Lichenibacterium dinghuense: one gene and its partner. The main gene of each other region encodes a partner of the protein of the gene in region 2 in a complex. Links are inferred from orthologs where the notes say so. Each region holds a gene or a part of one and is shown on either strand. Other genes may lie near its edges. The genes, in order: trxA and trxB.

Evidence for each region.
Region 1: the proteins of trxB (region 2) and trxA are in contact, whole or in part, in a crystal structure (PDB 1F6M), measured with the Escherichia coli proteins. The link is inferred for Lichenibacterium dinghuense from one-to-one orthologs.

Annotation. Positions count from the first base shown.
Region 1 is NZ_JAJLMN010000001.1:68,903-77,543, reverse strand. The notes cover bases 2,321-5,110. They hold trxA (thioredoxin), read right to left. Parts: upstream 3,989-5,110; coding sequence 3,653-3,988; downstream 2,321-3,652. Other genes in these bases: L7N97_RS00345 (CoA transferase subunit A), read right to left, coding at 4,801-5,110; L7N97_RS00350 (CoA transferase subunit B), read right to left, coding at 4,068-4,748; L7N97_RS00360 (aromatic ring-hydroxylating oxygenase subunit alpha), read right to left, coding at 2,321-3,460. Also shown: L7N97_RS00370 (FAD-dependent oxidoreductase), read right to left, coding at 1-964; L7N97_RS00365 (cystathionine gamma-synthase family protein), read right to left, coding at 961-2,220; more of L7N97_RS00360, read right to left, coding at 2,225-2,320; more of L7N97_RS00345, read right to left, coding at 5,111-5,538; L7N97_RS00340 (DMT family transporter), read right to left, coding at 5,639-6,634; L7N97_RS00335 (aminotransferase class IV), read left to right, coding at 6,861-7,796; L7N97_RS00330 (sulfotransferase-like domain-containing protein), read left to right, coding at 7,796-8,542; L7N97_RS00325 (nucleoside triphosphate hydrolase), read left to right, coding at 8,617-8,641. UniProt on the Escherichia coli protein: Participates in various redox reactions through the reversible oxidation of its active center dithiol to a disulfide and catalyzes dithiol-disulfide exchange reactions.
Region 2 is NZ_JAJLMN010000001.1:2,435,657-2,444,425, forward strand. Bases 2,103-5,020 are described here. They hold trxB (thioredoxin-disulfide reductase), read right to left. Parts: upstream 4,104-5,020; coding sequence 3,102-4,103; downstream 2,103-3,101. Other genes in these bases: L7N97_RS11820 (LysR family transcriptional regulator), read right to left, coding at 2,103-2,969; L7N97_RS11830 (2OG-Fe(II) oxygenase family protein), read left to right, coding at 4,315-5,019. Outside these bases: L7N97_RS11815 (response regulator), read left to right, coding at 1-1,894; more of L7N97_RS11820, read right to left, coding at 2,076-2,102; L7N97_RS11835 (FAD/NAD(P)-binding protein), read right to left, coding at 5,060-6,469; L7N97_RS11840 (L,D-transpeptidase), read left to right, coding at 6,683-7,378; L7N97_RS11845 (DUF2254 family protein), read right to left, coding at 7,388-8,769.

The DNA of each region.
Region 1 (8,641 bases), 2.4 Mb from region 2 along the record:
CGGGGACGAGGCCGGCCGCGTCGCCCGCGACGGAGACGTTCGGCAGCGTCGAGGCCGCCCCGTCGAGCCGCGGCACGTGGCCGCCGCGCGTCCCGTCGATCGTGAGGCCGCCGCCGGCCGCCTCCAACAGCTCGACGCTCGGCACGCGATCGATCGCGAGGCAGACCGTGTCGCAGGCGATCCGCCGCCCGGCGCCGTCGGGGCCGAGCAGCACCGCCGCAGTCACACCGAATGGTCCTCGCTCGGCCGCGCGGATCACCGTGCCGGTGAGCACCTCGACGCCGCGCGCTTCGAGCGCGGACACGTCGGCCTCGGGCGCGTCGCGCACCTCCACCATCGCCGCCACGTCGAGGCCGCGGTCGAGCGCCTCCGCCGCCGCCGCGACCGCGAGGTCGCCCGAGCCGAGCACGACGAGGCGGCGTCCGTCGAAGCTGTCGTAGGTCGAGAGCAGGGCGTGCAACGCCTGCGCGCCCATGACGCCGGGCTGGTCGGCGCCCTCGAAGAACAGCGCGAGGTCGCGCGCCCCGGTGGCGAGGATGAGCCTGTCGTAGCCGCAGAGCCAGGCCTCGGCGCCGTCGGCGAGGCCCACCACGGGGCCGGGCAGGGTCTGCAGGCCGGGGCCGTGGGTGAACAGGCCCCAGGCCGCCGTGCCGAGCGCGAGGTCGACGCCGGCCTCGTAACATTCGGCGAGGGCGGGGTCGGAGCCTAGCACCTGTTCCAGCATCCGGCGCTCGTCGTTGAGCGCGGCGCCGGCCCGGCCGCCGAAGAACAACGGAACGTCGAGGCCCGCGAGCGCGCCGGCGACCGGGTTCTCGTCGACGAGCTTCACGCGGGCGCCGAGGCGGGCCGCCTCGAGCGCCGCCGCGGTGCCGGCCGGGCCGGCGCCGACCACCAGCACCTCGGCGTGCTCGCGCGGGGCCGGAAACTTGCCGACCAGGGATCTGGGATCGACGGGGTGGGTCACACCGCCTCCAGGGCCTGCCGGAGGTCGGCGATCAGGTCGTCGGGGTGCTCGATGCCGACCGACAGCCGCAGCGTGCCATCGTCGACCCCGCCGGCCTCGCGCCGCTCGCGCGGCACGGCGTAGTGGGTGGTGGAGGCCGAATGGCAGATCAGGGTCTCGGTCCCGCCGAGGCTCACCGCCATGCGGATCACACGCAGCCGGTCGAGCATGCGGAAGCACTCGGCCTCGCCGCCGCGCACCCGCACCGAGAAGGTCGAGCCGGTGCCGGAGCACTGGCGGGCCAGCAGCGCGCCCGCGCGGCTTTCGGGGTCGACGTGGCCGAGGAACGAGGTCGAGCGCACCTTGGGGTGGGCGGCGAGGAAGTCCGCCACGGCGCGCGCGTTGGCGCAGGCGCGCTCCGTGCGCAGACCCATGGTCTCGAAGGAGCGCAGCAGCGTCGCCGACACCCCCGGGTCGAGGCTGGTGCCGAGAAAGGTGCGCAGGAGCTTGAGCGGCCCGACGCGTTCGGCGTCGCCACTGACGCCGCCGGCCAGCAGGTCCGAGTGGCCCCCGGCATATTTGGTCAGCGACGTCACGGTGAGGTCGGCGCCGTGCTCGCCCGGGCACTGCAGGAAAGGCCCGAGGAAGGTGTTGTCGACCACGACGAGCGGCCTGCGCCCCTGGCGCGCCCCGATCTCCTCGGCCACCGAGGCCACGAGCGCGATGTCCGTGATGGCGCCGGTCGGGTTGGCGGGCGTCTCGAGGTGGATCAGCGCCAGCGGCCCGGCCGCCGCGGCCTCGCGCGCGGCGCCCATCACGGCGTCGCGGTCGAGCCCGTCCGTGAAGCCGAAGTTCCGCACGCCCAACCCGGCCAGGAGGCCCGTGATCAGCCCGTCGGTGCCGCCGTAGATCGGCCGGCCGTGCAGCACGGCGTCGCCGGGCCTGAGCGCCGACAGCATCACGGCCGAGATCGCCGCCATGCCGCTGTTGAACGCGGCCGCGTCCTCGGCGCGGTCGAGGGCCGCGAGGCGCCGCTCCACCATGTCGAGGTTGGGGTGGCCGAGGCGCGAGTAGATGTGACCCGGCGCCTCGCCGCCCGGCATCGGCACGCCGTCGAAATAGGCCCGGTGCACGTCCTTCGCGTGGCTGGCCGAGCGGTACATGTAGGTGGTCGACGGATAGACCGGCGGCTTGGCGGCGCCGTGGTGCGCGTGCGGGTCGTAGCCGTGGCTGACCGCGAGCGTGTCGGGGTGGAGGCCTTGGGGATGGTCGGTCACGGCGTCACTCCGCGGCTTCGAGGCGGCGCGCGGGGGCGACCGCGTCGAGGTAGTCGCGCGCCTTGCGGCAGTACCAGTCGGTGAAGCGCGCGCAGAGCGCCTCGCCCTCGGGCGAGTAGGGGCCGGGCCGGTATCCGGCGCCGTCGACGCCGCGCTGGTTGTTCTCGACGAGGTCGCGGTCCTGGAGGTTCGTGGCGGTCCACAGGGCCGTGAGGGTGCCGAGGTCGTAGTCGACGCCCTCGACCGCGTCGCGGTGCACCAGCCACTTCGACGTCACCACCGTCTCGCGCGGGCCGGTCGGCATGGCCGAGAACAGGAACGCGAAGTCGCCGACCGCATGGGCGAAGGAATGCGGCTCCAGCGCCCAGCGCAGCGAGCCGACGTCGCCTTCGGTCAGCGCCGCCAGGGGCCGCGCCACGCAGGCGCGCCCGTCCTCCGTCATCGAGGCGCAGCCGTCGTTCAGGGCGAAGCGCGCCGCCTGATACCAGTCGCCGTCGACCGGGCCGACCGGCAGGCCCCGCGCCGCCATGCGGTCGTCGAAGGCGATGCGCGCGGGGTCGCCTTCGGACTCGAAGTTGCCGCGCGCGCCCGTCGGGAAGGTGAAGGACAGCTCCGGATGCTTCGCGTCGCAGTGATAGCACTCGCGCGCGTTCTCCATCACGAGCTTCCAGTTGCCGCGCTCGACCAGCGTGTCGACATGCGCGACCTTCGCGTCCTGGAGGGCGAGCGGCGCCAGCAGGGGCTCGACCTCGCGGCGGAAGGGCGCGAAATCCGGCGCGTCCTCGGCCAGGCAGGCGTAGAGCGTGCCCGCCACGGCCTCGACGCGCACCGGCACGAGGCCGTGCTCGGCGGGATCGAAGTTCTCGCCCATGCGAGCCGCGCGGACGAGGCGCCCGTCGAGCCCGTAGGACCATTGGTGGTAGGGGCACACCAGCAGCGAGCGGCGCCCGGCGCCCTCGGCGCAGAGCTGGGCGCCGCGGTGCCGGCAGGCGTTGTGGAAGCCGCGCAGGGCGCCGTCGCGCGCCCGCGTGATCACGATCGGGGAGGCGCCGATGCGGGCCGCGAGGTAGGAGCCGGGCTCGGCCACCTCGCATTCGAAGCCGACCGCGATCCAGGAGCGCGCGAAGACCGCGTCGAGGTCGAAGCGGTACAGGTCCGGGTCGGTGTAGAACGGCTGCGGCAGCGTGTGGCCGGGGCGGCGGGCGTCGAGCAGGGCGCGGATGCGGTGGTGGTCGTGCACGGGCGGCTCCGGAGAGGCCGCCAGGATGCACGGCGCCGCTCACGGTCGCGACCGCAAAAAACCGGGGCCGGCATCACATAAAGAGATGCCTCCCCGGCGCCGCCGCGAGGGCCCGCGGCGGCGGCGCGCCGAAACGCAAACGGCCCCGGCGCGGGTGCGCCGGGGCCGTTCGGGGCGTCAGGGGCCGGCCGATCAGATCGCGCCGTTGATCCACTGCTGGAGCGCGCCCTTGGGCTTCGCGCCGACCATCTTGGCGGCGACCTGTCCGTCCTTGAACAGGAGCAGGGTGGGGATCGACTGGATGCCGAGCTTGCCCGGCACGCCGGGGTTCTCGTCGATGTTGAACTTCACCACCTTCACCTTGCCGCTCATATCCTTGGCGATCTCTTCGAGCGCCGGGGCGATCATGCGGCAGGGGCCGCACCACTCGGCCCAGAAGTCGACGACGACCGGCTCGGAGGATTTGAGCACATCCTGCTCGAAGCTCTGGTCGGTGACCTTGAGGGTGGCGGAACCGGCATCGGCCATGGCGTTGAACCCTTTCCAGAGCGCCGGCCATGTGCCCGCGCTGCGTTGCGGCAGGAGGTGGTGGCGGGGCGCCGCGGCGTCAAGCCGTCGCGGCCTCGCCGACCAGCGCGGGCGACACCGCGTAGTGCGCCTCGGTCTTCGCCTTGATGTCGGCGACCGTGACGCCCGGCGCGAGCTCCGTCAGCACCATGCCGCCGCCGTGCCGGTCGACGGTGAAGACGCCGAGGTCGGTGATCACCATGTCGACCACGCCCGAGCCGGTCAGCGGCAGCGTGCAGGCGCGCAGCAGCTTCGGGTCCTCGCCGCCGGTCTTCGACTTGGCGGTGTGCTCCATCAGCACGACGACCTTCTTGACGCCGGCCACGAGGTCCATGGCGCCGCCCATCCCCTTCACCATCTTGCCAGGGATCATCCAGTTGGCGAGGTCGCCGTTCTCGGCCACCTGCATGGCGCCGAGGATCGACAGGTCGATGTGGCCGCCGCGGATCATGCCGAAGCTGTCGGCCGACGAGAAGAAGCTCGTGGTCGGCAGGGCCGTGACGGTCTGCTTGCCGGCGTTGATGAGGTCGGCGTCCTCCTCGCCCTCGTAGGGGAAGGCGCCCATGCCGAGCATGCCGTTCTCGCTCTGGAGCTGAACGCTCATGCCTTCGGGGATGTAGTTCGACACCAGCGTCGGAATGCCGATGCCGAGGTTGACGTAGAAGCCGTCGCGCAGCTCGCGCGCGGCGCGCTCCGCCATCTGGTTCCGATCCCAGGCCATCAGTTCACTCCCTCGAAGGCGGTGCCGACCACGAAAGACCGATCCCGGGCCATCAGACTTCCTCCCCCGCGGCGGCCGGCGTGGCCGGCGCGGGGCGCTTGCGCGTGGTGCGCTGCTCGATCTTCTTCTCGTGGTTCGGCACGTGGACGATGCGCTTCACGAAGATGCCGGGCGTGACGATGCTGTCGGGGTCGAGCTCGCCGGGCTCGACGAGGTGCTCGACCTGGGCGATCGTCATGCGCGAGGCCGTGGCCATCATCGGGTTGAAGTTGCGCGCCGTCTTCCGGTAGACGAGGTTGCCCTCCGTGTCGCCCTTCCAGGCGTGGACCAGCGCGATGTCGCCGAAGATGCCGCGCTCCATGACGTAGCGCTCGCCGTCGAACTCGCGGATCTCCTTGCCCTCGGCCACCTGCGTGCCGACGCCGGTCTTGGTGAAGAAGGCCGGGATGCCGGCGCCGCCGGCGCGGCAGCGCTCCGCCAGCGTGCCCTGCGGGGTGAACTCGACCTTGAGCTTGCCGGCCAGGAACTGCTGGGCGAAGAGCTTGTTCTCGCCGACGTAGGACGAGATCATCTTGGCGATCTGTCCCGTCTCCAGCAGGAGGCCGAGGCCCTCGCCGTCGATGCCGGCGTTGTTGCTCACGCAGGTGAGGTCGGTGACGCCCGTGTCGCGCAGCGCCTCGATGAGGCTCGACGGGATGCCGCAGAGGCCGAACCCCCCCGCGAGGACCGTCATGCCGTCCCGGCACAGGCCGTGAAGGGCCGAAGTGGCGTCCTCGTAGACTTTTCTCATGTCGTGCCCGGAGCTTGTGATCGCTGGTGGCGGCACCATGCCCCAGGGCGGGGGATCCTGGAAAGGGGCCGGGCGGGGTTTTCACCGCCCGGCCGCGTGCTCAGGCCGCGCGGGCGTCCCTGGCCCGCACGGTCTCGCGCCACGCCGTGTAGATGCCGCTGGCGGCGATGATGGCCGCGCCGCCGATCATGGACGGGCCCGGCACCGTGCCGAAGGCGAGGAAGCCCAGGCCCGCCGCCCACATCAGCTGCGTGTAGGTGAAGGGCGCCAGCAGCGAGGCCGGTGCGTGGCGGTAGGCGAAGACCTGCATCAGGCTCGCCACGGTGGCGAAGAAGCCGGAGATGCAGCCCACCGCGACCTCGCTCCAGGTCGGCACGTGGAATTCGAACGCCGCGAGCGCCGTCACGACGACGAAGCCCACCACGGCCTGGAACAGCATGGTGGTCTCGGGCCGCTCGTCCTTGGCGAGGCGCGTGCCGATGACCGCCGTGGCCGAGGCCACGCTGCCGCAGAGCGGCACGAGGCTCGCGAGCGTGAAGGAGGAGCCGCCCGGCTGCACGATCACCATCACGCCGGCGAGCCCGACGAAGGAGGCCGCCCAGCGCCGCAGCCCGACCTTCTCGCGCAGGAACAGCGCCGCCATGCCGGTGACAACCACGGGGGCGAGGAAGCCGATCGCCGTGGCGTCGGCCACCGGCATCATGCCGAAGGCGACGATGAACAGCGCGGTCGACAGGGCGCTCGCCACGGCCCGGCCGGCGAGCAGGCCGGGGCGGGCGGTGCGGATCAGCGACGGGTCGCGAGCCAACAGCGGCACCGTCATCACCACGAAGACGAGGTAGCGCATCCACGCCACCTCGATGCCGGGCAGCGTCGCCGTGAGCATCTTCGACGCGACGTCGGACACGGGGAACAGCGCCGTCGAGGCGAGCAGCGCCAGGATGCCGACGAGGGTGCGCTCCGGCTTCGTGGCCGAACCCGCGGCCTGCGCCGGCACGGCCCGCGCGGGCGCCGGGCGCAGGCGGGCGACGGTCTGGACGGGGTCCGCGGACGCGCGGCGGGTGCCGCGCTTCGGCTGGTGGAGGGCGAAGGCCAAGGCCGGTTCCTGAACGAAAGTTTGAATTGTCAGGCCAGGGCTAGACCATCGTGGTTCACGGGTCCTTAAAGAAACCGAGCTGCAGCTCTGCCGTGGGCGGCGTGCATGGCGGGATGGGAACTTTCGATCGTGCCGCGAAAGCGCCGCTTTTGGCGACCCGCCCCGCATCGACAAGGATCGGCGCATGCGCCATCGTGGTCCGACGATTCAGCGCGGCGGGGCATGGATGAGCACGGGAACGCAGGACTACGTGGGCGACCCCCGCAATGACGACGTCCTGGTGTCGGTCGACGGCGACCTCGTCCACCGCGACCGCGCGATGGTGTCCGTGTTCGATTCCGGCTTCGTGCTCGGCGACGGCGTCTGGGAGGGGCTGAGGCTGATCGAGGGCCGGATCGCCTTCCTCGACGCCCACCTCGACCGGCTCTACGACGGCGCCCGCATGCTGATGATCGAGATCGGCCTCTCGCGGGACGAACTGGTCGAGCGGCTGTTCGGGTGCCTCGAAGCCAACGGCATGCGGGACGGCGTGCACGTCCGCCTGATGATGACGCGGGGCAGGAAGCGCTCGCCCTACCAGGACCCGCGCCTCACCGTCGGGCCCGCCACTGTGGTCATCGTGCCGGAATGGAAGCAGCCCAAGCCCGACGTGTACCGCCGCGGCATCTCGCTCTTCACCGCCCACGTGCGCCGCACCGGTCCGGCCGACCAGGACCCGAAGCTCAACTCGCATTCCAAGATCAACGACATCCTGGCCTGCATCCAGGCGACCGCGGCCGGCGCCGACGAGGCGCTGATGCTGGACGACCGCGGCTTCGTCGCGACCTGCAACTCGACGCATTTCTTCGTCGTGCGCCGCGGCGAACTGTGGACCTCGGGCGGCGGCTTCTGCCTGCGCGGCATCACGCGCGACGCGGTGATCCGCGCGGCGCGGGCCGCGGGCGTGCCGGTGTTCGAGCGCGACTTCTCGCTCTTCGACGTCTACGCGGCCGACGAGGCCTTCGTGACCGGCACCTTCGCGGGGCTGACGCCGGTCCGGAGCGTCGACGGGCGGACCCTGCCGGCGCTCGGCACCGCCGACGACCTGTCCGGCCCCGTCACCCGGCGGCTGCGCGACAGCTACTTCGCCCTGCGGGACGCCGAAGCGCGGGGGCGCGCGTGATGGAGGGTCCGCTCCGCATCGCCATGTGGTCGGGCCCGCGCAACATCTCGACCGCGATGATGCGCGCCTTCGAGAACCGGCCGGACTGCGCCGTGTCGGACGAGCCCTTCTACGCCGCCTACCTGGCCGCGACGGGCCTGGTGCACCCGCAGCGCGACGAGATCCTCGCCTCCCAGCCCACGGACCCCGCGGCCGTGGTGGCGCAGGTGACAGGCCCATCGCCGGGCGGCTCCCCGCTCTGGTACCAGAAGCACATGACGCACCACATGCTGGCGGGCTTCGACCGGGGCTGGATCGACGGCGTCGCCAACGCCTTCCTGATCCGCGCGCCGGAGGCGGTGCTTCTGTCCTACGTCGAGAAGCGCACGGACGTGACGCTCGACGAGATCGGCCTGCCGCAGCAGGTCGAGCTCTTCGACCGCGTGGCCGACCGGCTCGGCCGCGCCCCGCCGGTGGTCGAGTCCCGCCGCGTGCTGCTCGACCCGCGCGGCACCCTGTCGGGGCTCTGCGCCGCGCTCGGCATCGGCTTCGACGAGGCGATGCTGCGCTGGCCTCCGGGGCGCCGCGACACCGACGGCGTCTGGGCGCCGTCCTGGTACGACGGCGTCGAGCGCTCGACGGGCTTCGCGCCGCCCGGCCCCGAGCGTGGCTTCGACGACCTGCCCGACCGCCTGAAGCCCCTCGCCGCGGCCGGGCGGCCGCTCTACGAGCGCCTGGCCGAGCACGTGCTGCCCTCCACGCCCTAGCGGTGCCGCGAGCCGGCGACGGCGCATCCCCGTTGGGGCATCCCGCGAGGCTGCAATCCCATGAGGCTGTGAACATGACCCCGAGCGCGTCGACCGACC
Region 2 (8,769 bases):
CTCCGAGGCGCGCTTCCGCGCCGCCATCGCGGCCGTGCAGGGCGTGCTGTGGACCAACAGCGCCGAAGGCCGCATGGAAGGCGAGCAGCAGGGCTGGGGGGCGCTGACGGGCCAGAGCCGGGACGAGTACCAGGGCTTCGGCTGGGCCGCGGCCGTCCATCCCGACGACGTGGACCCGACCGTGGCGGCCTGGAACGAGGCCGTGGCGGAGCGCAAGACCTTCGTCTTCGAGCACCGCGTGCGCCGGCACGACGGCCGCTACGGCACCTTCGCGATCCGCGCGGTGCCGATCCTCGACGAGGCGGGCGCGGTGCGCGAGTGGGTCGGCGTCCACACGGACATCACCGAGCAGCGCCTCGCCGAGGCCCGGCTCGACGCCGCGCGCGAGGCGGCCGAGAGCGCCAACCGCGCGAAGAGCCAGTTCATCGCCAACATGAGCCACGAGCTGCGCACGCCGCTCTCGGCCGTGATCGGCTACAGCGGCATGGTGGCGGAGGAGATCGAGGAGCTCGGCCACGGCGGGCTCGTCGAGGACGTCAAGAAGATCGAGGCCAACGCCCGCCACCTGCTCGGCCTCATCAACGACGTGCTCGACCTGTCGAAGATCGAGGCCGGCCGCATGACGGTCGAGGCCGTGCGCTTCGACGTGGCCGCGATGGTGGACGAGGTGGTGGCCGCCGCGACGCCGCTCGTCGCCAAGAAGAACAACCGCCTCGTGCTGGCGCTGCCGGACGGCCTCGGCTCCATGCACACCGACGAGGTGAAGGTCCGGCAGTGCCTGCTGAACCTCATCGGCAACGCCGCCAAGTTCACGGAGAACGGCACCGTGACGCTGCGCGCCGCCCGCGTCAGCGACGGGGGCGAGGACTGGCTGTCCTTCTCGGTCGACGACACCGGCATCGGCATGACGCCGGAGCAGCTGACCAAGCTGTTCGGCCGCTTCGTGCAGGCGGACGAGTCGACCACGCGGCAGTTCGGCGGCACGGGGCTCGGCCTGTCGATCACCCGCGCCTTCTGCCGCAAGCTCGGCGGCGACGTGACCGTGGACAGCGTCTACGGGGTGGGCTCGACCTTCACGATCAGCCTGCCGGCGCGCCTCGACGAGGGCGCCGCGCGCGACGAGGGAGAGGACGCGCCGGCCGCGCCGGTGCGGGGCGACATCGTGCTCGTGGTGGACGACGATTCCGCGGCCCGCGACCTCCTCACCCGCTTCCTGGAGCGCGAGGGCTTCACGGTGAAGACCGCGCGCGACGGCCGCGAGGGTCTGGCCCTGGCGCGGCAGTACCGGCCCAAGGTGGTGCTGCTCGACGTCGAGATGCCGGGCGTCAACGGCTGGGGCATGCTGCAGGCGCTGCGCTCGGACCCGGTGCTGAACGACACCCCGGTGATCATGATCTCCGTGCTGCACGAACGCAGCGTCGGCTTCGCCATGGGGGCGAACGAGTACCTGACCAAGCCGGTCGACTGGGCGCAGCTGAAGCGCGTGATGGAGCGCTTCGAGGCGGGCGGCGGGGGCCGGCGCGTGCTGGTGGTCGACGACGAAGCCGACGCCAGGGGCTGGGTCGGCGCCATGCTGTCACGCGACGGCTGGATCACCGACGTCGCGGTGAACGGACAGGACGCGCTCGACAAGGTCGAGCGCGCGATGCCGGACCTCGTCGTCCTCGACCTGATGATGCCGGTGATGGACGGCTTCGCGTTCCTGCGCGCGCTCCGGGCGCGGCGCGACGCCGACCGCGTCCACGTGGTGGTGCTGACCGCCAAGGAGGTGACGCGCGCCGAGCGCGCCGACCTCGAGCGCAGCGTCGACCGCGTGCTGCAGAAGGGGAGCCTCGACCTCGACGAGCTGCGGGCCGAGCTGCGCCGCCTCGTGCCGGAGATGGCGGCGGGCTGAGGCGACGAGGCGAGGGGAGCGCGGGCCTGCCCTCCGGACCTGGTCGTCCCGGCCTGAAGCCGGGAACCAGCGGTGCGGCCGGGCTCGACGGTCGACAGGGGCACCCGGCCGTTCGGCTGGGTCCCGGGTCAAGCCCCGGACGACACCGGGGAGCGTGGAGCTCCTGCCCTCCCGCGCCGCCTCAGAACCGCCAGCGCTGCGCGTTGGCGACGAGGAAGTCGCGCAGCACCTGCACGCGCGCCACGCTCTTCAGCTCCTCGGGGTAGACGAAGTAGCAGTCGAGTTCCGGCATGTCGACGTTGGGCAGCACCTGTACGAGCGTGCTGTCGGCGTCGGCCAGGTAGTCGGGCAGCACGCCGATGCCGGCGCCGCTCTGCACGGCGTGGTAGCTCGCGATCATGTTGTTGATCGTCACCGTCGAGGAGCGCAGCGATTTCGCGTCCCGCCCGGCCGACTGGAGCGAGTTCAGCAGCGACACGAGGTAGTTGGAGGGCGAGCCGCTGTAGCCGATCAGCCGATGCTTGCCGAGGTCGTCGACCGACTTCGGCTGGCCGTGGCGCTTCAGGTAGCTCGGCGCCGCATAGGCGTGGTAGTGCACGGTGAAGAGCCGCCGCCGGATCAGGTCCGGCTGGGTGGGCTCGCGCAGGCGCAGCCCGATGTCGGCCTCGCGCATGCCGAGGTCGAGCTCCTCGTCGGTGAGGATCACCTGCAGCTTGATGTCCGGGTAGAGGTCCAGGAATTCGCCGAGGCGCGGCGACAGCCAGCTCGTGCCCAGCGCGAAGGTGGTGGTGATGCGCAGGTCGCCGTGCGGCTTCTCGCGGCTGTCGGTGAGGTGGCTCCGCACCGCGTCGAGCTTCAGCATTACGTCCTGGACGGTGCGGAACAGCAGCTCGCCCTGCTCGGTGAGGATGAGCCCGCGGGCGTGGCGGTGGAACAGCGGCGTTTCGAGCTCGGTCTCGAGCGCGCTGATCTGGCGGCTCACGGCCGACTGGCTGAGGTTCAGGACCTGGCCCGCGTGGGTGAAGGATCCGGCATCGGCGGCCGCCTGGAAGACCCGCAACTTGTCCCAATCCACCGTCGCCTCCCGCATGGCTGCACCCCCATTGTCGCGCGGCAGGGGGGCGGCGTCGAGGGACGGCAGGGAAAAGACTGTCCCATCGGCGGCGGCGGGACGCCACCGCAAATGACGGGCTTGGTGGACGAACCTCTACTCCCAGGCCCCGATCATCTGCTCCTCCCGCCGCTCCTCGGCGCGTGTCGCCGGGTCGGGGGAATGCTCGGCGAGGAACTTCTCCGCCTCCAGCGCCGCCATGCAGCCCATGCCGGCCGCCGTCACGGCTTGGCGGTACACCTTGTCCTTGACGTCGCCGGCGGCGAAGAGCCCCGGGATCTCGGTCGCGGTGGAGTCGGGCCGCGTCAGGATGTAGCCCTCGCAGTCGGTCGGCACCTTGCCGCGGAACACTTCCGTCGCGGGCGAGTGGCCGATGGCGACGAACACGCCGTCGGCGCGCAGCACCGTGGGGGCGCCCGTCAGCGTGTCGCGCAGCCGCACACCGGTGACGCGGGCCGGCACCCCCTCGCCCAGGATCTCGTCGACGGCGTGGTTCCACAGCACCTCCACCTTGGGGTGCTTGAACAGGCGCGTCTGCAGGACCTTCTCGGCGCGCAGGTGGTCGCGCCGGTGCACCAGCGTCACCCGGCTCGCGTGGTGGGTGAGGTAGAGCGCGTCCTCGACGGCGGTGTTGCCGCCGCCCACCACCACGACCTCCTTGCCGCGGAAGAAGGCGCCGTCGCAAACCGCGCAGCCGCTCACCCCCGCGCCCATGAAGGCGCTCTCGGAGGGGAGGCCCAGCCACTTCGCCTGGGCGCCGGTGGCGATGATGACCGTGTCGGCGAGGTAGGTGTCGCCGCCGTCGGTCGCGACGCGGAACGGGCGCCGCGACACGTCGATGTCGGTGACGAGGTCGAAGACGAGCTTCGCCCCGGCGTGCTCGGCCTGCCGTCCCATCTTCTCGGTGAGGTCGGGCCCGAGGATCGACAGCTCGCCCGGCCAGTTCTCGACGTCGGTGGTGATGGTGAGCTGGCCGCCGGGCTGCAGGCCCTGGATCACGACGGGGTCGAGCCCGGCGCGGGCCGCGTAGACGGCCGCCGTGTAGCCGGCCGGCCCGGCCCCGATGATGAGCGTCTTCACGGCGTGGCTGGCGGACATGGCGGTTCACCGGGGCAGGGGAGGGCGTGCCGCCCGCGCGGCCGCATGGTGTGCGAGGTATAGGAACCGCCCCGCGGGGTCGCAAGCCGCCGGCGCCCGCGGGGCAGGGATGCGCGCGCGGCCCCGCGCTTGCGGCACCGGCGCGCCGGTCCTAGTTTGCCGGCCGCTTCATCCCCGGCTGCCCCGCGCGGCCCCACGCGAGACCGAACCCATGGCGTCCAGCACCGCGGCCCAGAGCGCGACCCCCTCCCCTGGCGCGAGCGTCGACGACATCAAGGCCGCCGTGCGGGCCAGCATCGCGGCCCGGCAGGGCCACGAGAAGCCCTATCCCTACTTCATCGTGCAGGACCTGTTCCCCGCCGACGTGGCCAAGGAGCTGGCGACCCTGCCGTTCCGGGCGCCGGGCCTCGACGGCGTGTCGGGCAAGCGCGAGCTGCACAACGACACGCGCCGCTACTTCGACGCGGCGACCAACGCCGAGCACCCCGTGATGGGCCGCGTCGCCGAAGCGCTACAGGACCCGGAGATCGTGGGCGCGTTCGCCCGCGCCTTCGGCGCCCCGCTCGACGGCACCTACCTGCGCCTCGAATACGCGCAGGACGTCGACGGCTTCTGGCTCGAGCCCCACACCGACCTCGGCGTGAAGAAGTTCACCTGCCTGATCTACCTGTCGGACGGCCCCGGCCACGAGACGCTCGGCACCGACATCTATGCGTCCAAGACCGAGCACGTCGGCGCGCCGCCCTTCACGCCGAACTCGGCCATGATCTTCGTGCCGGGCTCCGACACCTGGCACGGCTTCGAGAAGCGGCCCATCGAGGGCGTGCGCCGCTCCGTGATCCTGAACTACGTCACCGACGAGTGGCGCGCCCGCGAGCAGCTGTCCTACCCCGAGGCGCCCGTCCGCGCGGCCTGACGCGTCTGACCTTCTCCCCTCCGGGGAGAAGGGCGCTCTCTCACGCCGCCGCCCGCGCGCCCTCCAGCGCGGCGAGCAGCCCCGGCACCGAGCGGGCGAGGTGGCGGGTGATGTCGGGCTCGCCGGTCATCTCGCCGAACGAGCCGCGCGTGATCGGCCCGAAGGCGCGCAAGGTGTCCGAGGCCGCGCCCCGGCCGTCGAGCAGCCGCCCCTCGGGGTCGACCGCGACCCCCGCGCCGACGCCGTCCGGCCGCGCGAGGCCGGCCTCCACGAGCCCGCGCAGCAGCGGGTCGGCCCGCACCGCCGCCGCCGGCCCGGTGCAGATCACGGCGGCGTCGAAGAGGCGCCGCCCCGTCCCGCCGAGCTCCGCCGCGAGCCGCCCGCCCTCCGCGTCGATCCCCGTCACGGCCGCGCGCGCGATGGCGAGCCGGCCCTCGGCCCGCCAGCGCTCGACCAGCATGGAGGGCTGCGGCGCCGCGCGGAAGCGGTGGACCTCCCAGTAGGGCAGCAGCCGGCGCGCGACGCGGCGCTGCTCGGCCGCGGGCAGGGCGCGCCACATCGGGGTCAGCCGCGCCCGGAAGGCGTCCGCCACCTCCTGCCAGCCGTGGTCCGGCGACAGCCGCGCGATCCCGCCCCGCAGCACGCGCAGCAGCTCCACGGCGGTGCGGGGCAGGGGCGCGTCGGCGAAGGGGTCGAAGCCGTCCGGGAAGGCGCCCTGCGGCCGCGGCAGCAGCCCGCGGCGCGACACGGCCAGCACGGAACCCCGGTGGCCCGTGCGGTGGAGAGTCGCGACAGCGTCCAGCATGGTGAGCCCGGTGCCGACGATCAGCACGGTGCCCTCCGGCGGCAGGCGCCCAAAGGCTTGCGCGCGCCACGGGTCGGGCACGTAGCCCGGATGCGCCCGCGCGGCCTCGGATACGGGGCAGGGCGGCACCGGCGCGGGATGGCCGGTGCAGACCGCCACGGCCTCGGCGTCGAGGCTCCGCCCGTCGTCGAGCGTCACGCGCCAGCCCGCGCCGCGGGGCGAGACGGAGGACGCGCGCGCGCGGCGGTGGCGCAGCGCCGCGCGCGGGCCGGCCGCCCGCGCGGCCTCGGCCAGGGTCTCCGCCGCGTAGGCGCCGAACAGCGCGCGGGGCACGTAGTGTTCGCCGGGAGCCGCCGTGCTCCCCGCGTCAGGCAGGTGGCCCTGGGCGAAGAGCCATCGCGTGAGGTGGTCGGGCTCCTCGGGCAGGAGGCTCATCCGGTGGCTCGGCACGTTGATGCGGTGCTCCGGGTCCGCCGTGCCGTAGGCGGCGCCGCGGCCGAGCGCCGCCGCGGGCTCGACCACGTCGATGCGGAGCGGGCCGGCCGCGACATCCGCCGCGTGGGCCCGCAGCGCGTGGATCGCCAGGGCCGCGCCGGTGAGGCCGCCGCCGAGGATGACGAGGCGGGGCGCGTCGCCTTGGGGCATGGTGGAGACTCCTCACGTCCGCGCCGCCGCGCGGCCTCACGGGCCCCAGCGCTACCACGCCCCGGCCGGGGGCCTCCACCCCGTCCCACGATGGGATAGCCGGCCTTGCCGACCCGGCCGCGCATCGGCTATCCCCGGTCGAGCGGGACGTGCGCCGGTTGTCGGCGGCGCGCCGTCCCGCGGGTCGGGCCGCCGTCGGGAGCGTGGACGCACATGGTCGAGGACATCGCGGAGGCCGGCGCGGCCGCCCCGTTCGGGCGCCGGGCGGGCGCGCTCAGCCGCAGGTCGTTCCTGCTCGGCTCGGCCGCGGGGCTCGGCGCGCTGGGCCTCGCCGGCTGCGCGACCTCGGACGCCGCCTTCCTGGCCGAGGCCGCCAAGGCCTACGGCCCGCTGCCGGACGAGAAGTTCCCCATCCCCGCGGTCGACATCTCCAAGCTCGACCCGAAATGGTACCGCCGCGTCGTGCCCTACGAGACAAAGGAGGCGGCCGGCACGATCGTGGTCGACCCCAAGGAGCACTACCTCTACCGGATCGAGGGCGACGGCACGGCGACCCGCTACGGCGCCAACGTGGGCCGCGACGGCTTCCTGTGGCACGGCGACGCTTATGTGGGCCGCAAGTCGGAATGGGCGACCTGGACGCCGCCGAAGGAGATGATCGCCCGCCAGCCCGAGGCCGCGAAGTATGCTCACGGCATGCCCGGCGGCCTCGACAACCCGCTCGGCGCCCGCACGCTGCACCTGTACCAGGACGGCAAGTACACGCTCTACACGATCTACGCCAACAGCGACCCGGACACGATCGGCCACGGCATCACCAGCGGCTGCGTCGGGCTGCTGAGCCAGGACATGATCCACCTCTACGCTCGCACGCCGGTGAAGACGAAGGTGGTGATGCTGGAGGGGTAGGGGGCGGCCTCAACCCTGTACCGGCACGCGGGTCGAACGGGAATTGAGGGCGCCCAGGGTCGAGGCGAGCCGCGCCGTCGCGACGCGCAGGTCCCTCGCCACCTCCGGATGCTGCCGCTCGTCGAGGGCCTCCGCCAGCGCGTCGATGGCCTGCTCCAGCTCGCGGGTCAGCACGTGCTCGCCGAGGCTCGACAGGGCGCGGCGCACCACGTCGACCAGCCGGAGCGCCCAGCCCTCGGGCACGCGGGGGAGCAGGGCCGCGACCGTCCGCAGCGCTTCGGCGAGCACCTGGGCCTGGAGGGACTCCGACGAGACCAGGATCAGGGTCTCGATCGCGTCGATGGCTTCGCCGGGCGCCGCGTCGGCGATCACCAGCGCGGACGCGGGGTCGCTCGGCACGTCGCCCTCCGCCGCCCAGCGGAACAGGATGTCGCGCAGGCTTTCGACGACGGCCTGGACGGGATCCGGGTTCGACTTCGACGTCGACCCCGTCGTCCAGCCGATGGTCGCGAGCTGGTGGATGCCGTAGGCGGCGTCGCCCTTGAGGTCGCGGTCGTCGTCGAAGGCGAGGGCCGCGAGGACGGCGCGCCGCACCTTCTCCCGTGCCTCGGCGTCGGGCGGCTCGCCGGCGGGCGCGCGGATCACCGCCACCCGCTCGTCGAAGGCGAGGTAGCGTCCGAGCGGCACCAGCAGCTCCACCTCGACGGGGCTCAACCCGCCGAGCGCGCCCTGCAGCCCGTCCGCGTCGATGCCGACGATGTGGCCTGACCCCTCGACCCGCACCGTGCCGACGACCGGCCAGTCCGGACGGGGCTTGCGCCTGCTCCTGCGCAGCAGCCCCGTCTGCACGGTCCGGGCGGCGAGCACGTGCCGCTGGATGGTGCGCACGATCTGCCGCGGCCGCATCTGGTCGATGGTGTTGTAGATCATCACGACGATCATGCAGAGCGCGACCGCGGTGAGCACGAGGGCGATCGCGGTGCCGAACACCGGGCGATGGATGCCGCTCGCCGTGACGAGGTTGACCAGCACGAAGACCGACAGGCCGATGAAGAAGCCGAAGTAGAACTGGTTGGCGCGCCGCATCAGGAACTGGTCCGTCACCTGCGTGGTGAGGGCCGACGCCCCCTGCTGCAGGGCGATGAGCAGCAGCGAGAAGATGATCGACGTCACGGTGATGATGCTGGACGCCACGGTGGACAGCAGCGTGGCGAGCGACCCGCTGTCGCCGAGCAGCGCGCCGAGCCAGCCGAAGCCGGAGGGCACACGGCCATCCGACCAGGTCGTGTCGGCCCAGTAGATGAGGACGGCCGCCAGCACGAAGCCGAGGACCACGGCGAGCGGCACCGCCAGGAACTGCCCGAAGGCGCGCCGGAAGGAGGCGACGATCC